DNA from 4 places in the Rhizobium sp. PP-CC-3G-465 genome. Region 4 is predicted to be linked to each of the others. Evidence: predicted binding sites of a transcription regulator. Region 4 holds the regulator's gene; each other region holds the start of a gene.

Region 1 (3,209 bases), 360 kb from region 4:
TGTTCGTGGAGAATCCCGATCTCGTCGACAGCCTGCGCCAGCCGGTGGAAGACGCGGCCCAGAGGCAGGTGCTGATCAGCGACTGGCGCGACCGCAACAAGACCTTCTTCTCCGCGCTTCAGGTCGAGCGCAACGTCATGTTCATGATCCTCACCCTGATCGTGCTGGTGGCGGCGCTCAACATCGTGTCCGGCCTGATCATGCTGGTGAAGGACAAGGGCAGCGACATCGCCATCCTGCGCACCATGGGGGCGTCGTCCGGCGCCGTCATGCGCATCTTCTTCATGACGGGCGCGGCCATCGGCATCGTCGGCACGCTGGCGGGCGTCGCGCTCGGCGTCGTCGTGTGTCTCAATATCGAATCGATCCGCCAGTTCTTCTCCTGGATCTCGGGCACGACGATTTTCAATCCGGAACTCTACTTCCTCAGCCAGCTGCCGGCCGACATGAACCTCGGCGAAACCGTCGCGGTTGTCGGCATGGCCATCGGACTGTCGTTCCTGGCAACCATCTTCCCCGCCTGGCGGGCCTCGCGACTGGATCCCGTCCAGGCGCTGCGTTACGAGTGACAGGAACGATATGATGGCCCCTCGTGTGGCACTAGAGCTTTCCGGCGTCGAGCGCCATTACAGCCAGGGCGAACAGGCGCTCTCGATCCTGAAGGGTGCGGACTTCCGGCTGCTTGGTGGGCAGACGGTGGCGCTGGTCGCGCCGTCTGGCACCGGTAAATCGACGCTGCTGCATCTGGCCGGCCTTCTGGAGCGGCCCGATGCCGGTGAGGTCTCGATCAATGGCCGGGCCTGCGGCTCGCTGAGCGATCCCGAGCGCACGGCCATCCGCCGCAACGAGATCGGCTTCGTCTACCAGTTCCATCACCTGCTGCCGGAATTCACGGCCGTCGAGAACATCATGATGCCGCAACTGATCGCCGGCCTCTCCAAGAAGGAAGCGCGCGAACGCGCCTCGGCTTTGCTCGATTACATGCGCATCGGTCACCGCGCCGAACACCGGCCGTCCGAACTGTCGGGCGGCGAGCAGCAACGTGTGGCCATCGCCCGCGCCGTCGCCAACGCGCCCTTCGTGCTTCTGGCCGACGAGCCCACCGGCAATCTCGACCCCGAGACGGCCGGCTATGTCTTCGAAGCACTGAAGGCTCTGGTCAAGCAATCCGGCCTCGCCGCGATGATCGCCACGCACAATTATGATCTGGCGTCCAAGATGGACCGCCGCATCACGCTCCAGAACGGCAAGGTCGTCGAACTCGCCTGACGCCTGGCGTTATCGCCTCTGATCCTCTTCCTGAACGACTGGCGCGTACGGCCCCGGCGCGACGCGCTTGGGCGCGTCGCGGGAACCTTCGTCGCATCACCACGCAATCATCCAGGGCAGGTGTCGCGCAGCGGCAATGCCAGGATGCACCCGTTATCTCATCGAAAATTGTTAACCACCCATCAGATTCAGAGCTTGAAACGGGAACAAAAATAGAACATAAAATGAACAGAACCAAAAGGAGCACGCCATGTCCGACTTCCTTCGTGATCTCGCCGCACTGACCTCCATTGCCATGTTCATTGCCAGCTTCTCCATTCTTCTTCTCGGTCTCTGAAGCGGCACGGGTCTCTCTCGGCAAGTTCCGGGGGAGAAACGCGACGCCGTTGTCGCTTCGCCAGCCTGAAGAGCGTATGCTTTCATCTCATGCGAGAGTCGGAGTGAGCTATGGCGGATGCGGGCGTAAGCTTTGCGGGCGGTACGGGCAATGGCGATAAGCCGGCGCCGCAGTTCGTCCATTTGAGAACGCATTCGGCGTTCTCGCTCCTCGAAGGCGCCCTGCCGATCAAGAAGATCATCGGCAAGGCCGTATCCGATGCTCAGCCGGCTATCGGCATCGCCGACACAAACAATCTGTTCGCGGCGCTGGAATTTTCTCTGAAATGCATGGACGACGGAATCCAGCCGCTGATCGGCTGCCAACTGTCGCTCGACATGGAGGATGAGGTCGAGGGTGAGAAGCGGGGGCATGCCCAGCACCTCGCCAAGCTTCCGGCCATCGTGCTGATCGCCGCGACGGATGCTGGTTATGTCAATCTCGTCGATCTCGTCAGCCGCGCCTATCTGGGCGGGGAGGGCAACCAGAGCGTCCGTATCTGCCTGTCCTGGCTGAAGGAGATCGGGACAGACGGCCTGATCGCTCTGACGGGGGCATCCGGTGGGCCGATCGACATCGCGATCCGCTCGGGTCACACGGCGCTTGGCGAGGCGCGGGCGCGCTGCCTGATGGAGCTTTTCGGTGATCGGCTTTATGTCGAACTGCAGCGCCACGGGCGCTACGACAAGCGGCACGAGAACCGGATGATCGATCTCGCCTACCGGCTGGAACTGCCGCTGGTCGCGACCAACGAACCTTTTTTCCCGACGCCCGGCGACTATGATGCGCATGACGCCCTGATGGCGGTGGCGCACAATGCCATGGTGTCGGACGATACCCGCTTCCGCCTGACGCCCGACCACTACCTCAAGAGCCGGCAGGAAATGGCGAAGCTTTTCGCCGATCTGCCGGAGGCGCTCGACAACACGATCGAAGTCGCGCGGCGCTGCACCTTCGTGCTGAAGACGCGTGCTCCGATCCTGCCGCGCTTCACCGGCGCCTCCGACGATCCGGCGGAGGCCGAGCGGGCGGAATCGCTCGAACTGCGCCGTCAGGCCATCGAAGGGCTGGACGAGCGGATGCAGAAGCTCGGTTTGTCCCCCGGCTATAGCGAGACGGACTATCGCGAGCGGCTGGATTTCGAACTCGGCGTCATCGAGCGCATGAAGTTTCCGGGCTACTTCCTCATCGTTGCCGACTTCATCAAGTGGGCGAAGCTGCAGGACATCCCGGTCGGTCCCGGCCGCGGTTCGGGCGCGGGCTCGCTCGTCGCCTATGCGCTGACGATCACCGACGTCGATCCCCTGCGCTTCTCGCTGCTGTTCGAACGCTTCCTCAATCCGGAACGCGTGTCGATGCCCGACTTCGATATCGACTTCTGCCAGGACCGTCGCGAAGAGGTCATCCGCTACGTGCAGGCCAAGTACGGCCGCGAGCAGGTGGCGCAGATCATCACGTTCGGATCGCTGCAGGCACGCGCCGCACTTCGCGACGTCGGCCGCGTGCTGGAAATGCCTTACGGTCAGGTCGACAAGATCTGCAAGATGGTGCCGAACAATCCGGC
Region 2 (3,209 bases), 410 kb from region 4:
TCGACAGCGTGTCGGAGGTGAGCGCGAGGCGCAGGATCGGCTGGCTGTCGGCATCCGCCTTCACGATCTGCGGCGCATCGGCACCATCGGGAAGATCGTTCGTCACCCGGCCGAGCGCATCGCGCACATCGTTGGACGCCTGCCCGATATCGGTCGTGTCTGAAAACTGGAGCGTCACCCGGCTCTGGGCATATTGCGATGTGGACGAGATGTCCTTGATGCCCTGCACGCGGGACACGGCGCCTTCGATCACCGAGGTCAGTTCCCGGTCGACCGTCTCGGGTGCCGCCCCCTCGAAGCGCGTATTGACGGACACGACCGGCTGGTCGACCTCCGGCAATTCGCGGATCTCGACGCCGTTCAGCGCCGCAAGGCCTGCGACGATGATCAGCGTATTGACCACCAGCGCAAGGATCGGCCGTCGGATGAAAAGGGCAGTAAACCCCGCAGACCCGCCCGCCCCTGTCTTGTGGGGGCCGCTCATCGCGCGGCCTCCGCGCCCGTTACCACGGGTTGCGCGCTCGAAACCTTCTGCTCGCCCGCATCACCTACAGCGCCCGCCGACGCATTGGCAACCTTGACCTCGCCTCCGTCCCTCAGCCGCTGCACGCCCTCGGTCGCCACCATGTCGCCCTTTTCGAGCTTGGCATCCACCAGCACCTTGTCGGAGTTGCGCTGGATGATCGTCACCGGCACGCGCTCCGCCTTACTGTCCACCACGCGCCAGACATAGGAGCCGTCGGCGCTCCACTGCACCGCGAGCGGATTGACGGTGGGATAGCTGTCGCCGGGGAAGCGGACGTTGACCGAAAAGGACATGCCGGCCCGCAGGCTGTCGTCCGGATTGTCGAGGCGCGCTCGCACGCGCAGCGTTCGGCTGGCCTGGTCGATCCGGTTGTCGATGGCGTGGATGGCACCGGTCAGCTGACGCGTCACCTGCGCCACGGCAACCGCCGAGACCTCCTGACCGACCTTTATACTGTTGGCGAACCGTTCGGGAACCCAGAAATCGACGAGGATCTGCGACCGGTCATCTACCACGGCAATCGGCGTCGAGGTGGTGACATAATCGCCGGGATTGACGGTGATGATGCCGACGATGCCCTTGGACGGAGCGACGATGTCGCGCCGCGTCAGATCGAGTTCGGCGGTCTTCAGCGCCAACTCGGCGGCCTGCTCGGCGAACTCGGCCTCGCGCAGCGTGGCGATCGAAACCGCATTGCCGAGGCGGCGGTTGCGCTCCACCTTGTCGCGGGCAGCGTCCAGCAGCACCTTGGCTTGTGCGACGGCGAGCACTTGCTCGTCGCTGTCGAGCTTGGCGATCACCTGCCCCTGCTCGATTCGCTCGCCGGACTTCACCAGCACTTCCGTGAGATTGCCGGTGGAAAGCGGCGTGACGGTCACCGAGAGGATGGCCTCACCATTGCCGATGGCGTTCAGCCGATCGTTGACGAGCGCGGTTCCCGCAGCCTCAGTGACGACGAGCGGCGTCTGGTTGCCGGCCGCTGCCCGCTGCGTTCCGCTCTGTCCGCCCCGTCCCTGTCCCTGCACCTTGTCGCCGGATGCAGCCGACGGCGCGACCAGTGCGACGACGCTGCCGGGCACGCCGGCGGACACGAGCATCGGCCCGGCGGACGGCACGAAGCGCACCCAGGCGGCGAGGCCGACGAGGAGAATGGCGAGGCTGACGGCCAGCTGTTTCCAGATCTGCATGCAGGTCTCCGACGTGGGCATTCCCGACAGGGACGGTTCAGATGAGCGGAATGCGACGGTTTGTCCCAAAGTACCGGGCAGTCCGCATCTCACGCAATCCCGCAAGCTCATCATTACGCAATTGTAATGATGATGGATTTCCCCGGTTCAGGAGATCGCCGCCTTTCTGCCCGGGGAATAAAAGAAGAACGCAATTCTGGCCTTTCGGACCCGAATCACTACATTGAACCGCATGAGCAACGGTTTCGACGACATCCCCTTCTTCGACGAAGAGCCCGCACGCGCGCCCGCGAGAGGCGAACGCCGAGGCGCTGACCCGGTAGATGCGCCCGTTGGTGCACGCGATGGGCGTCCCGGGCAGGATCAAGGCAACGCCCCGGCACAAGGACCTTCGGGTCTTGCAGCCCGCGCCATGGCTGCTCGCGACCGCGATCGTGCGCCGGATTATCTCTCGGGCCTCAACCCGGAGCAGCGCCTTGCCGTGGAAACGCTGGATGGCCCCGTGCTCGTGCTGGCCGGTGCCGGCACCGGCAAGACGCGCGTCCTCACCACGCGCATCGCGCATATCATGGCGACCGGCCGCGCCTATCCGAGCCAGATCCTCGCCGTCACCTTCACCAACAAGGCGGCGCGCGAGATGAAGGAGCGCATCGGCGTTCTGGTCGGCGGCGCGGTCGAGGGCATGCCCTGGCTCGGCACATTCCACTCCATCGGCGTCAAACTGCTGCGACGTCATGCGGAGCTTGCCGGCATCCGCTCAGACTTCACCATTCTCGACACGGACGACGTCACCCGCCTGATCAAGCAGATCCTGCAGGCCGAGTCCATCGACGACAAGCGCTGGCCGGCCAAGCAGTTCGCCCAGCTGATCGACGGCTGGAAGAACAAGGGCCTGACGCCCGCCGATATCCCGGAAGGCGACGCGCGCGCGTTCAGCAATGGCAAGGGCCGCGACCTCTACGCCGCCTATCAGGCACGCCTGCGCACGCTGAACGCCTGCGACTTCGGCGACCTGCTGCTCCACCCCATCGCCATCTTCCGCAAGCATCCCGACCTGCTGCGCGAATATCACGGCCGCTTTCGCTATATTCTCGTGGACGAGTATCAGGACACCAATACCGCTCAATACATGTGGCTGCGGCTTCTGGCCCAGCGACCGAGCCCCGCGAAGGGGGAGCCGCGCACGGCGGACAATACCGTTAATATCTGCTGCGTCGGCGACGACGACCAGTCAATCTATGGCTGGCGCGGTGCGGAGGTGGACAACATCCTCCGCTTCGACAAGGACTTCCCGGGCGCGGTTGTCATTAAGCTGGAGCGGAACTACCGCTCGACCGCCCATATCCTTGCCACTGCCGGCCATCTGATCGCGCACAATGAAGGTCGTCTCGGCAAGACGCTCTTCACCGATCGGCACGACCCCGAGGACCAGAAGGTCCAGGTTCACGCAGCCTGGGATTCGGAAGAGGAAGCGCGTGCCGTCGGCGAGGAAATCG
Region 3 (3,209 bases), 880 kb from region 4:
CAAAGCCGTAGCCGGGAAAGACGCCGTCCGCCCGGGTCATCATCCGGTCGCGCGCGACCTTGGCGACGATGGAGGCCGCGGCGATGGAGAGGGAGCGGGCATCGCCCTTGACGACCGCCCGGCCTTCGCAGGCCAGCCCCGGCGGCACGTCGCGTCCGTCCGCAAGCACCAAAGCCGGCCGCCGGTGAAGGCCGCAGACCGCGCGGCGCATCGCGTCGAGGCTCGCCTTGCGGATATCCGTACCGTCGATGCGGCCGGCGCCGGAGGATGCGATGGAAACGGTGGCGTTCGCGAGGATTTCGGTAAACAGCACCTCCCGCCGCTGCGCCGTCAGCTGCTTGCTGTCGTTCAATCCTTGGGGAATGCGCTGCGGGTCAAGGATGACGGCGGCGGCGACCACAGGGCCGGCCAGCGGACCGCGACCGGCCTCGTCCGTGCCGGCGACCGGCCACAGACCCTCGCGCTGTGCCGCCTCTTCCAGACTGAAATCGGGGCTCAGGCGGATGTCGAAGAGGAGCGGGGAATCGGTCGTGGTGCGGCGTGCCATGGCGGCAAACTCGCACGGGAGACCGATTCCCCGCAAGACCCCCAGGCGGATGCGGCGCCGCCGGGGGGCAGAGGGCAGGTGGCTTTGCGGAAGACACCTGCCGCGAGCGATCGCATGGTACGAGGGACATGCGATCCCATTTGCTGTCCGGCACGTGCCGAACGAAGATGACGGCCTCAGAGCAGCGAAAGCTGCACGCCTGTCCCGAGCGGGGGAACGAAGATATCGCAGTTCAGCGCCCGCCGGTTGGTGTTCAGCTCCAGCCGCTTGGCGGCAAGGTCGAAGCGGCGGCCGATCTGCCAGGCATAGGGTCCTGCACCCTTCATCCGCTTGGTGAAATCGGCATCGTAGTCCTTGCCATCGCGCATCGAGCGCACGAGCGACATGACGTGGCGATAGCGATCCGGATAATGTTGCAGCAGCCAGTCGCGGAAGAGGGGGCTGACCTCCAGCGGCAGGCGCAAAAGGACGTAGCTCGCCTCCGTCGCACCGGCCGCCTTGGCGGAATCCAGCACGCGCTCGATCTCGTGGTCGTTCAGCGCCGGGATGACGGGCGCCATCAGCACGCTGGTGGGAATGCCGGCCTCCGACAGCTTGCGGATCGCATCAAGCCGCTTTTCCGGCGTCGAGGCGCGCGGTTCCATCAGCCGCGCCAGCTTGCGGTCGAGCGTCGTCACCGAAAGGCCGACCCGGGCGAGCCCCTTCTCCGCCATCGGCGCGAGAATATCGATGTCGCGCAGGACCATCGCCGATTTCGTGACGATCATGACCGGGTGATCCGCCGCCTTCAGCACCTCCAGGATCTGGCGCATGATCCGCCATTCCTTCTCGATCGGCTGGTAAGGATCCGTATTCGTGCCGATGGCGATCGGCTTCACCTTGTAGCCGGGCTTGGCCAGTTCGCGCTCCAGAAGCTTGGCCGCATCGGGCTTGGCAAAAAGCCGCGCCTCGAAATCGAGACCGGCAGACAGGCCCATATAGGCATGGGTCGGCCGGGCGAAGCAGTAGATGCAGCCATGCTCGCAGCCGCGATAGGGATTGACCGAGCGGTCGAAGGGAATATCGGGCGAATCGTTGCGGGCGATGATCGTGCGCGGCTTCTCCACCTGCACCTCGGTCTTGAACGGCGGCAGGTCCTCCAGCGAGTTCCAGCCGTCATCCTCCGTGCTGCGCGTCACAGGCTCGAACCTTCCCGAGGTGTTGATCCCGGCGCCACGGCCGCGACGGCGGTCCACCTCGATGCGAAGGCCGCTTTCGACCATCAGTGCGTCGGCCACATCGGCCCGATTGCCGGGCGCAAATGCACCCTGCCTCACATGGGACAGATCGTTCATGGGACACTCCGGGGAACATGGACGGTGCGGTTTTCGCCGAACCGTCATGTCGTTCTCTCTTCCGTTAGCCGTAACCATAAAAAGAGAACAATGCAAGAACAAATGCGCTGGCAATCTCACGGCGGCATTGCCGACGCCTCCGGATTCATCATGAATGACGGGATACTGTTCCGTTCCGCACAGGTTTTATGGCATTCCCGCGTGCAATGCGGTACGACCGGCCATGCTGACGATCTTGATGGAAACCCGCGATAGCGAGACGAGGCTGGCGCAATCGCTGGCCGCGCTGGTGGCCGGCGCTGTGGAAGGTCTCGTCAGCGACGTGATCATCCTCGATCACGGTTCGCAGGATGCCTCCGGACACGTGGCCGATGCCGCGGGCGCGCGGTTCCTCACCAGTTGGGAGATGGCCGATGTCATCCGCTCGGTACGCGGCGAATGGCTGCTTCTGATCGAGCCGGGTGCTCGGCCGCTCGGGCGCTGGGTGGATGAGATCGCCGAGCACATGGCCATCGGCCGCGGCCCCGCCTGCTTCTCGGCCTCCCGCCGGCACCGCCGGTCCCTTCTGGCGCGTCTCGCATTGCGCAGCCCGGTTCTGGAACAGGGGTTTCTGATCAAGCGCACGCAGGCCGCCGGTATGACGCGGGCGGGTATGACGCTCGCCGATTTCGTGTCCCGTCGCAGCGTGCACCGCCTGTCGAGCGAGCTTATGCCGGCTTGGGCTTCGGGTCGGTGAGGGTTTGAAGAAGGAAGGCCCTCTCTGCCCTGCCGGGCATCTCCCCCACAAGGGGGGAGAGGACTCGTGGCCCGCCCTCAGGGTATCTCTGACGTCTTTTATAGGGTTGTGCCGCCAGCCCAGGATCTTCTCCCCCTCTTGTGGGGGAGATGCCCGGCAGGGCAGAGAGGGTCTTTCTTTCTAAATCCACCCACACTCACCGCTTCAGGTGCTCGTCCAGCCGCGGCATGATCTCCACGAAATTGCAGGGCCGGTGGCGCAGGTCGAGCTGTTGGCTAAGGATACCGTCCCAGGCATCACGGCAGGCTCCGGGGGAGCCGGGCAGCACGAAGACGAAGGTGGCGTTGAGCACGCCGCCGGTCGCGCGCGACTGGATGGTCGAGGTGCCGATCTTCTCATACGAAATGCGATGGAAGATGGCGGAGAATCCGTCCATTTTCTTCTCGAACAACGGCTCCAGCGCCTCCGGCGTGACGTCGCGCCCGGTAAAGCCTGTGCCGCCGGTGGTGATGATGACGTCGATCTCGGGGTCGAGGCTCCAGGCCGTTACCTGACCGGCGATGGCGGCGCGGTCGTCGGGCACGATGCCGCG
Region 4 (3,209 bases):
TCCGCCGCGCAATCTTCACATCTCTTCGCCGTGCGAGGATAACAGCCGAGCTGCTGGGTAAATGATGGTGAGAACGCGCATTCAGAATTTGCAGCGCGTCTGAAACCGCATTCGTCTGTTTATCAAACGTCCACAATCCAGTTGAATACGACAAGAGACTCGGTAATATCCCTTTATCGTCAACCCATTGGCGACATATTAGATTCACGGGGGGAACAATGAAAATCATTACGACAGGCGCGATTATCATCAGCGCCATTTTTGTGTCCGGGGCAGCACAGGCCGAGGATCTGGTGTTCACACTGAAGAACGGCACGAAATCCGTTCTCACGCGCTTCTACACGTCACCTGTCGGTGTCAGTGATTGGGAGGGAGACGTGTTCGGCGAACAGGTCCTCAATCCCGGTGAGACAATCGAGCTTACGATTGCAGATGGTCGAGACGTTTGTAATTATGACATGCGTTTCGAATTCGAAGAGGGTTCAGATCTCGCAACGACGGAAGACAAGCAAAATTTGTGCGAAATGGGATCTTACACGATCCACGAATGATGAGCCTGATCTTCGGATAAAGTCTCTAAATATATCGGAGCAGCTGGCCGAGATGCCCGGGTATCACAGCGAGCTAGCTGCTCCGACAGTCGTCAATGGGACACTGTTCCCCAGATCATTGTTTGCATATTTGATCACAAGTATACTGAGGACGGATGCAAGCATCCCGACAAAGATCATTCTCATGATGAATTCCTTAGCGCATGAAAAATGCGCGTTTTTTTTGTAAATGGTGCTGTGAGCAATACCAAAAAAATGAACTAAAATCGCCAACACGATTGTAATTCGGCTAGACAGAGATTTGATTGCTTTTACGTACTGGCTTTTCACCCTGCCTGGAAAGTGCCATGGTCTCTGTGTGGGCTACAAACAGTCGTTTGCCAAATCCTGAACTTCGTCGGGGTTGTACATACTCACAACATCGTGCTTCCCACAAAGTCAGCTTTATTACAGCCAAAGAGGACAGCCCGAAAGTTTCTCGATGTTCCGGGCATGTTCACCTCCGCTGTGTTCGCCCGGTAAACGCCGACCTGCCCATGCGGTTCCATAGACTTTCACTTGTAGGTATCGTTAAAGCTAGCAGGCCTCAGAACTGAACGTGTTCCGCTTGATAGCTTACGAATAGAACGACAGATGGCGCAAATTTCTGGCCGGTTGGTAACTTAACGGATAACGAAGCTTACCTACATCTCACGCCACGAGATTCAGGGGCCACCAATTACCCCTTCATCATCCCGTACTGGATGCGGCATCCGGCGACCTGACGTCCAAGCGCTCAAAAGTGTCTACTCATCTCGTAGACGTTAAACAGCCAAGCTACGACTCAAGGTCGGACTGACAAGGAGGTGGATGGCTCGACCCTCAAAATCGCATCTCTGCAGAACGTGAAGGTTGCGATTTCCGTCTGTCCTCGCCGGTACAGTAGTCAACTAGGACCGTCTAAAACGTAAACCTCAAAAAACATGCTGAAAAGGCTCCATGTGCTGGAACCTGATGACGACAAGATCTCATCAACCTCACAATAGCAAAGCCCTTCCCTTCACTGATAACGGCGAATCAACCCGACGAGCTTTCCTTGGACCTTCACGCGTTCCGGGCCAAAAATTCTTGTCTCATAGGCTGGATTGGCTGCTTCGAGGGCAACGGAGGCACCCTTGCGGCGGAAGCGCTTGAGGGTTGCTTCTTCGTCATCCACGAGAGCCACGACGATCTCGCCGGGGCTGGCACTGTTGGCATTGCGGATGATCACGGTATCACCGTCCAGAATACCGGCTTCGATCATCGAGTCGCCCCGGACTTCCAAGGCGTAGTGCTCGCCATTGCCGATCATAAAGGCGGGAACGGAGATATCGTGGGTATTGTTCTGGATGGCGGAAATCGGAACGCCTGCGGCGATGCGCCCCATCACCGGAACCGACACGCTATTATCGTTGCCCACCCCAGCCGTCGTCTTCGGCGCGTTTTCAGGTGCAGAGCTTCCCCGGCTTCCTTGAATCACGCTCGGCGAAAAACCGCGCTTCGGCGGGACAGCGGCCAGATACGCCTCCGGCAGCTTGATGACCTCAAGCGCCCGTGCCCGGTTGGGTAGGCGCCGGATGAACCCGCGCTCCTCAAGAGCCGTGATCAGCCGGTGAATGCCGGATTTGGACGCGAGCTCCAGTGCATCCTTCATTTCGTCGAATGAGGGGGGAATACCCGATTCCTTCATGCGCTCATGAATGAAAATCAACAGTTCCTGTTGCTTGCGGGTCAGCATGATCAATCGACTCCAGAGTCACGAAACAAAGCAAGAACAGTGTTATATGTTCCTCATGTGTTCTGCAAGTGGCATTCTGGTTAAACCACATCGGGAATGATCAACAAGGGGCGCCCATCCGAAGCGTTGCTTTCCGCATTCCCTTAAAAACGAGAATTGTTGTCAACGCACAGCCTCTCTCAGCTTCACAATAGCAACGCCGCCATGAACTTACCCATGACGGCGCAAAAGAGGCGTCGAATTTATGTATCAACCTGCAGCAGGTTTGCGCGAATCAAAATGGGATATCGTCATCCAGGTCACGAGAGAAGCCGCCGCTTGATCCGCCGGTGCTACCGCCCGATCGGGCGCCCGAGGACTGGGCCGGGCGATCGTAATCGTCGCCGTAATTCGACCCACCGCTTCCGCCACCATATTCCGAGCTGCCACGGCTTCCGCCACCGCTGCCTCCACCATCGCGACCGTCGAGCATGGTCAGCGTCGAGTTGAAGCCCTGAAGCACCACCTCCGTGGAGTAACGGTCGTTTCCGTCCTTGTCCTGCCACTTGCGGGTCTGCAGCGCGCCCTCGAGATAGAGCTTGGCGCCCTTTTTCACATATTGCTCTACGACCTTGCACAGGCCTTCGTTAAAGACCACGACGGTGTGCCACTCTGTTTTCTCGCGCCGCTCACCGGAGTTTCGGTCGCGCCAGCTTTCGGAGGTCGCGATGCGCAGGTTTGCGATCGGCTTGCCATCCTGCGTCCGCCGAATCTCGGGGTCCGCCCCGACGTTGCCGATGAGGATCACCTTGTTTACGCTACCAGCCATCTCTTTGTCCTGTCTCCTGAAAGCGGCTCAACGATCCGCATCGTGCCGCGAGCCTACGCTGTTGAGCGCGGCATTTCGCCCTCGGCCGCCAGCA

The links. Region 4 encodes LexA, which represses DNA repair genes until DNA is damaged. Its sites were predicted from a motif close to TGTTCNNNNTGTGTTCNG; they were not measured.
Region 1: a site for LexA is predicted at 1,472-1,489, ahead of dnaE (DNA polymerase III subunit alpha). Genes of this name have one in related genera too.
Region 2: a site for LexA is predicted at 1,887-1,904, ahead of C8J33_RS02350 (UvrD-helicase domain-containing protein). Genes of this name have one in related genera too.
Region 3: a site for LexA is predicted at 1,965-1,982, ahead of C8J33_RS08515 (PA0069 family radical SAM protein). Genes of this name have one in related genera too.

What each region holds. Positions count from the first base shown of each region.
Region 1 is NZ_SLYH01000001.1:1,286,964-1,290,172, reverse strand. Features, by position in the region: gene C8J33_RS06050 (lipoprotein-releasing ABC transporter permease subunit) at 1-569, shown strand, start outside; gene C8J33_RS06045 (ABC transporter ATP-binding protein) at 583-1,269, shown strand; gene dnaE (DNA polymerase III subunit alpha) at 1,717-3,209, shown strand, end outside.
Region 2 is NZ_SLYH01000001.1:514,644-517,852, reverse strand. Features, by position in the region: gene C8J33_RS02360 (efflux RND transporter permease subunit) at 1-484, opposite strand, end outside; gene C8J33_RS02355 (efflux RND transporter periplasmic adaptor subunit) at 481-1,713, opposite strand; gene C8J33_RS02350 (UvrD-helicase domain-containing protein) at 1,946-3,209, shown strand, end outside.
Region 3 is NZ_SLYH01000001.1:1,805,747-1,808,955, reverse strand. Features, by position in the region: gene C8J33_RS08520 (ribonuclease HII) at 1-547, opposite strand, end outside; gene C8J33_RS08515 (PA0069 family radical SAM protein) at 724-1,881, opposite strand; gene C8J33_RS08510 (glycosyl transferase) at 2,105-2,617, shown strand; gene moaB (molybdenum cofactor biosynthesis protein B) at 2,814-3,209, opposite strand, start outside.
Region 4 is NZ_SLYH01000001.1:928,525-931,733, reverse strand. Features, by position in the region: gene C8J33_RS04205 (hypothetical protein) at 219-551, shown strand; gene lexA (transcriptional repressor LexA) at 1,591-2,307, opposite strand; gene C8J33_RS04195 (single-stranded DNA-binding protein) at 2,582-3,115, opposite strand.